Methylorubrum populi: one gene and its partner. The protein of the gene in region 1 binds, or shares a complex with, the protein of each later gene. Links are inferred from orthologs where the notes say so. Each region holds a gene or a part of one and is shown in the gene's direction. Other genes may lie near its edges. The genes, in order: meaB and scpA.

Region 1 (3,082 bases):
CCGTAATCCGACGCGTCGGCCACGCGCACGCCGAGCGCTTCCAGGCGCTCCCGGTCGGCGGCGCCCGCGCGGACGACGCCGCCGGCGATCGCGCCCGACAGTTCGAGCGCTCGGTCGTTTGTGGCCGAGATGACGGTGATGCGCTTGGCGTCCGGCCCCAGGCGCTCGACGCCGTTGGCGAACAGGTCGATATCGATGTCGGGCGCGGCGAGCACCACCGCGCCGATCCGCGCGACGGCCGCCTCGCCCGCCTCGACCCGCAGCATGCGCAGCGTCTCCAGCGTGAGGAGCGTGCCCATCGAGTGGGCGACGATGTGGATGCGCCCGCCGCTCGGCGTGGTCGCCACGGTCTTCAGAAGATCCTCGAAGGCGTCGCGGGACCACAGGGCGCTCTCGCGGTCGTAGCCGTAATCGAAGGTCGCCGCGGCCGAGGGCCAGGTGAACAGCGCCGAGGCGCCGTTGAAGCGGATCCCGTCCGAGAGGCGGGCGGCGCTGATCGCCGCCGATTCGAAGCTCTCGCGGTATCCGTGGACGTAGATCAGCACGTCGCGGCCGAAGGCCGACTGCGCGAAGGCAGCCGCGGCGCCGGGACCGGTCGTGACCTCGCCGACGGAGCGGACGCCCCAGTCGCCGCCCACCACCGCCGAGACCTTGCCGATCAACGAGCGGTCCGGCGCCGACATGCGCGCCTCGGCGAAGCTCAGGCCCCTCCCGCGCTCGGAGCCGAAAAACGGCGCCTTGGGCGGATTTCCGGAGGCTGGACGGCGGGTCGTGGCGACGAGGAGCACCGGGCTCACGTCGAGCGCCGACTGCGTCTCGCCGACGGTGCCGGTGGCGAGTCCGTCCATGACGCAGGCCGACAGGGCGGGGGAGAGGCCGGCCACGCCGGCCAGGCCGATCAGGCGCAGGAGGGAGCGGCGGGTGGCGTCGGAGGGCTGCATGAGCGGTTTCGGATCCCCGAAAAATCCCGTTCCGGTGGCAGGCCGGTGCCGGGCGCTCCTTCCTCGCGCATGATCTTGGCCGTGGCGGGGCACGATTGGGATTTTGAGCACTCGACGCCCGCCCGCGGCCCCGGCATGAAGGAGCGATGAGCGCGACCCTTCCCGACATGGATCACATCCGCGAGCGGCTTCTGGCCGGCGACCGGGCGGCGCTCGCGCGTGCCATTACCCTCGCCGAGTCGCGCCGGGCCGATCACCGGGCGGCGGTGCGTGACCTGATCGATGCCGTGCTGCCGCAGACCGGGCGGGCGATCAGGGTCGGCATCACCGGAGTGCCCGGTGTCGGCAAATCGACCACGATCGATGCGCTGGGCTCGCTGCTGACGCAGGCCGGGCACAAGGTGGCGGTGCTGGCGGTGGACCCGTCCTCGACCCGCACTGGCGGCTCGATCCTCGGCGACAAGACGCGGATGGCGCGGCTCGCCATCGACCGCAACGCCTTCATTCGGCCCTCGCCCTCCTCAGGCACGCTGGGCGGTGTCGCGGCCAAGACCCGCGAGACGATGCTGTTGTGCGAGGCGGCCGGCTTCGACGTGATCCTCGTCGAGACGGTCGGTGTCGGCCAGTCCGAGACGGCGGTGGCGGACCTGACCGACTTCTTCCTCGTGCTGATGCTGCCGGGCGCGGGCGACGAGCTGCAGGGCATCAAGAAGGGCATCCTCGAACTCGCCGACATGATCGCGGTCAACAAGGCCGATGACGGCGAGGGCGAGCGCCGCGCCAACGCGGCCGCCTCCGAGTACCGTGCCGCGCTCCACATCCTGACGCCGCCCTCCGCCACTTGGACGCCGCCGGTCGTCACGATCTCCGGCCTTCACGGAAAGGGGCTCGATTCTCTCTGGTCCCGCATCGAGGACCATCGCGCCAAGCTGACGGCGACCGGCGAGATCGCCAGGAAGCGGCGCGAGCAGGACGTGAAATGGATGTGGGCGCTGGTCCACGAGCGTCTGCACCAGCGCCTCGTCGGGAGCGCCGAGGTGCGCCAAGCGACCGCCGACGCCGAGCGAGCGGTCGCCGGCGGCGAGCATTCGCCCGCCGCCGGTGCGGATGCGATCGCCGCGCTGATCGGTCTGTGAGCCGCCTGCTCATCACGGGATTCGGTCCGTTTCCGACCGTGCCCGACAATCCGAGTGGGCGCCTCGCGCGGCGGCTGGCGGCGTCGCCGCATCTGCGCCGCATCCTCGGGGAGGCGCCGGACTGCCTCGTGCTCAACACCCGTTACGGTGCCCTCGATACGCAGCTCGCTCCGGTCCTGGCGAAGAGGCCGAGCGCGGTTCTGATGATCGGCGTCGCCGCGCGCCGCCCCCGCGTCTGCGTCGAGATCCGCGCGGTGAACCGGGTCAGCCGCCTGTTCCCCGATACGGAGGGAAGGGTGAGCCGAACTCTGGCCTTCGAGCCGGACGGCCCTGCGCAGAGGCCCAGCCCGGCCGCACTCGCGGTCCGGATCGCGCTGAAGCGGGCCGGGCTCGACGCTGCGGCCTCGCGCGATGCCGGGCGCTACCTGTGCAACGCCTCCTATTACCGTGTCCTGGAGCAGGGCTGCCCGGCGGTATTCCTGCATATCCCGATGCCGCCGCGCACGCGGCGGCCGAAGCCCGGGGGAGGGCGCCGCCGGCCCGCGCCCGATCGTTGGGCCCAAGCCTTCACCGAGGCGGCGCGGGTGCTCGCCCTGCGGGGCAGGGCGCGGCCGTCAGCGGCTCCTCAGGCCCATTCGCGCTGAGCGAGCTTCGCCTCGTAGGCGTCGATCGCCGGGGCCTTCTGATCAAGGGTCAGGCCGATTTCGTCGAGGCCGTTGAGCAGATTGTGCTTGCGGCCCTCGTCGATCTCGAAATGCAGGGTGCCACCGTCCGGGCCCTTGATGGTCTGCGCCGCGAGATCGATCGTCAACGTGGCGTTGGCGCCGCGCTCGGCATCCTCGAACAGCTTCTCCAGTTCGTCCGGCGAGACCACGATCGCCAGGATGCCGTTCTTGGCGCAGTTGTTGAAGAAGATGTCGGCAAAGCTCGTGGAGATCACGCAGCGGATGCCGAAATCCGCGAGCGCCCAGGGCGCATGCTCGCGCGACGAGCCGCAGCCGAAAT
Region 2 (3,225 bases), 5.2 Mb from region 1 along the record:
GCGGCGACCTTCACCGCTCTCCTAAAGGTGAAGCTGGTCGGAACCCTGGCGGGCAAGGCCGCCATCGCCGTCCTCGTCGGCCTCGGCCTCGCGTGGCCGGCCCTGGTCATCGGCGTGGTCGGCCTGATCGGGATCGTGCTGGCCTTCGTCAGCCTGTTTTCCGGCGAGGGCGGCTCGCACCATTTCGATTGCGACTGGCCTTGCGACTGCGCCGGCCGGGAGAAGCGGGCCGAGCGGCTCAAAGCTCTGATCGCCCAGCGCCGGGCGTGGCTCGCGGCGCCTTCGGGGCCGGCTCCAAGCGTGCGCTGGGATGCGCGCGGGCGCCACCACGTGACAGGAAGCCGGCGCAAGCGCGGCCGGTGAGCCCCGCCTTATGGACAGTAGCCGCGTTTGGTGGCTTGCCTATAATGCTCAAAAAAAATCCATCGTCTCGGCTGATGCCGAGACTGACGCCAGGAACAGCTGCACGATGAGCTCCCGGATCCCCGATTTCGCCTCCGTCGCCTACGCGGCCGACGGCTTCAAGGCGCCGCCTCCGCCGGCCGGGGAGCCGTGGATGACGCCCGAGGGCATTCCGGTGAAGGGCTTCTACGGCCCCGAGGATCGGGAGGGGTGCGAGGGGATCGACTCGTTCCCCGGCCTGCCGCCCTATCTTCGTGGCCCCTATCCGGCGATGTACGTCACCCAGCCCTGGACGATCCGGCAATATGCCGGCTTCTCCACCGCCGAGGATTCGAATGCCTTCTACCGGCGCAATCTCGCGGCGGGCCAGAAGGGCCTCTCGGTCGCCTTCGACCTCGCCACCCACCGCGGCTACGATTCGGACCACCCGCGCGTCTCGGGCGATGTCGGCATGGCGGGCGTCGCGATCGACTCGATCTACGACATGCGCACGCTGTTCTCCGGCATCCCGCTGGACGAGATGACCGTGTCGATGACGATGAACGGCGCGGTGCTGCCCGTCCTCGCCCTCTACATCGTCGCGGCCGAGGAGCAGGGCGTGCCGCCCGAAAAGCTCGCCGGCACGATCCAGAACGACATCCTGAAAGAGTTCATGGTCCGCAACACCTACATCTATCCCCCCAAGGGATCGATGCGGATCATCTCCGATATCTTCGGCTACACCTCGAAGAACATGCCGAAGTTCAACTCGATCTCGATCTCCGGCTACCATATGCAGGAGGCCGGGGCGACGCAGGACCTCGAACTCGCCTACACGCTCGCCGACGGCGTCGAGTACATCAAGGCGGGGCTCGCCGCGGGCCTGACCATCGACCAGTTCGCACCGCGCCTGTCGTTCTTCTGGGCGATCGGGATGAACTTCTTCATGGAGATCGCCAAGATGCGGGCCGCGCGCCTGATCTGGGCGAAGCTCGTCAAGGAGTTCGAGCCCAAGAGCGACAAGTCTCTGCCGCTGCGCACGCATTCGCAGACCAGCGGATGGTCGCTGACCGCGCAGGACGTGTTCAACAACGTCACCCGCACCTGCATCGAGGCGATGGCGGCGACGCAGGGCGGCACCCAGTCGCTCCACACCAACGCGCTCGACGAGGCTCTGGCACTGCCCACTGACTTTTCGGCCCGCATCGCCCGCAACACCCAGCTCTTCCTGCAACAGGAGAGCGGCACGACGCGGATCATCGATCCGTGGGGCGGCTCCTACTATGTCGAGCGGCTGACCCGGGACATCGCTGCGCGGGCCTGGGAGCATATCCGCGAGGTCGAGGCGCTCGGCGGCATGGCCAAGGCGATCGAGGCCGGCATCCCGAAGCTGCGCATCGAGGAGGCGGCCGCCCGCGCCCAGGCGCGGATCGATTCCGGCCGCCAGACCATCGTCGGCATCAACAAGTACAAACCCGATGACGAGATGAAGATCGACTTGCTTCGCGTCGACAATGCCGACGTGCGCGCCAAGCAGATCGACAAGCTCAAGCGCCTGCGCGCCGAGCGCAACCAGGCCGATGTCGATGCGGCGCTGGCCGCGCTGACGAAGGCCGCGGACGGCGAGGGCAACCTGCTCGAACTGGCGGTGAACGCCGCGCGGGCCAAGGCCACGGTCGGCGAGATCTCGGAGGCGCTGGAGAAGGCGTGGGGCCGTCACCGCGCCGAGATCCGCTCGATCTCGGGCGTGTACAAGCGGGAGGTGGGCGGCATGTCGCCGGTGGTGGAGAAGGTCCGCGGCCTCGTCGAGGCCTTCGAGGAGAATGACGGGCGGCGCCCGCGCATCCTGGTCGCCAAGATGGGCCAGGATGGGCACGACCGCGGCCAGAAGGTGATCGCCTCGGCGTTTGCCGATCTCGGCTTCGACGTCGATATCGGGCCACTCTTCGCCACCCCCGACGAGGCGGCGCGGCAGGCGGTGGAGAACGACGTGCACATCGTCGGCGTCTCCTCGCTCGCGGCGGGCCACCTGACCCTCGTGCCGGAACTGAAGGCCGCCCTGAAGGCGGAAGGGCGCGACGACGTGATGATCGTGGTCGGCGGCGTCATCCCGCCGGGCGATTACGACGCGCTCTACGCCGCGGGCGCCTCGGCCATCTTCCCGCCGGGCACGGTGATCGCGGAGGCGGCGGTGAAGCTGCTAGGCGAACTCAACGATCGCCTCGGCTACGGCGAGCGTCAGGCGGCGGAGTAACCGACCTCACCTCGACCGGCGGGGACGATGCCCCCGCCTTTCGTTCGAATTTACCTGAATTCCAGGCGGCGCCGCACCTCGTGTGGTGCCGCCTCGGTGGATCGGCTAAAACGGCAGGGCATGTTCGCGCCCGCCGTCCGCTTGGCTCTCGGCAGCGCTCCCGTTCTTCGAAGGTGTTGGGCGATGGCCGAGGCGGACCGGGAAAAGATCCTGCCCGTGATCCTGTGCGGCGGCTCGGGCACGCGGCTGTGGCCGGCCTCGCGCGAGAGCATGCCCAAGCAGTTCACGCCGCTCGTGGATCCCGCGACCTCGACCTTCCAGGCGACCGTCCGCCGCGTCGCCGACGGGAGCGTGTTCGCCAAGCCGACCGTGATCGCTTCGGCCGAATCCCGCTTCATCGTCGCCGAGCAACTCGCGCAGAGCGGGATCGGTGCCGACATCCTGCTCGAACCCGAGCGGCGCGACTCCGCCGCCGCCGTGGCGGTGGCCGCCCTTTACGGCGCGCGCCGGGGGCCAGGGACGGTGGTGCTGGTGATGGCCGCCGATCACGTGATCGAGGATGCCGCCGCCTTCGCGCGCGCCGCGCAGGA

The links.
Region 2: the proteins of meaB (region 1) and scpA are in contact, whole or in part, in a crystal structure (PDB 8DPB), measured with the Methylorubrum extorquens proteins. The link is inferred for Methylorubrum populi from one-to-one orthologs. Residues at the interface, in SOR26638.1 of Methylorubrum extorquens: Arg20, Ala21, Ala24, Arg25, Thr28, Ser32, Arg33, Arg34, His37, Thr98, Gly99, Gly100, Ser101, Ile102, Leu103, Lys106, Thr107, Ala110, Ala113, Ile114, Asp115, Arg116, Ala118, Phe119, Ile120, Arg121, Pro122, Pro124; in SOR27001.1 of Methylorubrum extorquens: Glu577, Glu578, Asn579, Asp580, Gly581, Arg582, Arg583, Arg585, His596, Ala604, Ser605, Ala608, Asp609, Gly611, Phe612, Asp613, Val614, Asp615, Ile616, Gly617, Pro618, Leu619, Glu625, Arg628, Gln629, Val631, Glu632, Asn633, Asp634, Glu661.

The regions. Positions count from the first base shown.
Region 1 is NZ_AP014809.1:378,351-381,432, reverse strand. Bases 312-3,082 are described here. They hold meaB (methylmalonyl Co-A mutase-associated GTPase MeaB), read left to right. Parts: upstream 312-1,087; coding sequence 1,088-2,077; downstream 2,078-3,082. Other genes in these bases: leuD (3-isopropylmalate dehydratase small subunit), read right to left, coding at 2,703-3,082; MPPM_RS01705 (pyroglutamyl-peptidase I), read left to right, coding at 2,074-2,721; MPPM_RS01715 (alpha/beta hydrolase), read right to left, coding at 312-941. Outside these bases: more of MPPM_RS01715, read right to left, coding at 1-311. UniProt on the Escherichia coli protein: Binds and hydrolyzes GTP. Likely functions as a G-protein chaperone that assists AdoCbl cofactor delivery to the methylmalonyl-CoA mutase (MCM) ScpA and reactivation of the enzyme during catalysis.
Region 2 is NZ_AP014809.1:5,605,826-5,609,050, reverse strand. The notes cover bases 139-3,052. They hold scpA (methylmalonyl-CoA mutase), read left to right. Parts: upstream 139-469; coding sequence 470-2,635; downstream 2,636-3,052. Other genes in these bases: MPPM_RS26105 (mannose-1-phosphate guanylyltransferase/mannose-6-phosphate isomerase), read left to right, coding at 2,819-3,052; MPPM_RS26115 (hypothetical protein), read left to right, coding at 139-363. In the rest of the region: more of MPPM_RS26115, read left to right, coding at 1-138; more of MPPM_RS26105, read left to right, coding at 3,053-3,225. UniProt on the Escherichia coli protein: Catalyzes the interconversion of succinyl-CoA and methylmalonyl-CoA. Could be part of a pathway that converts succinate to propionate.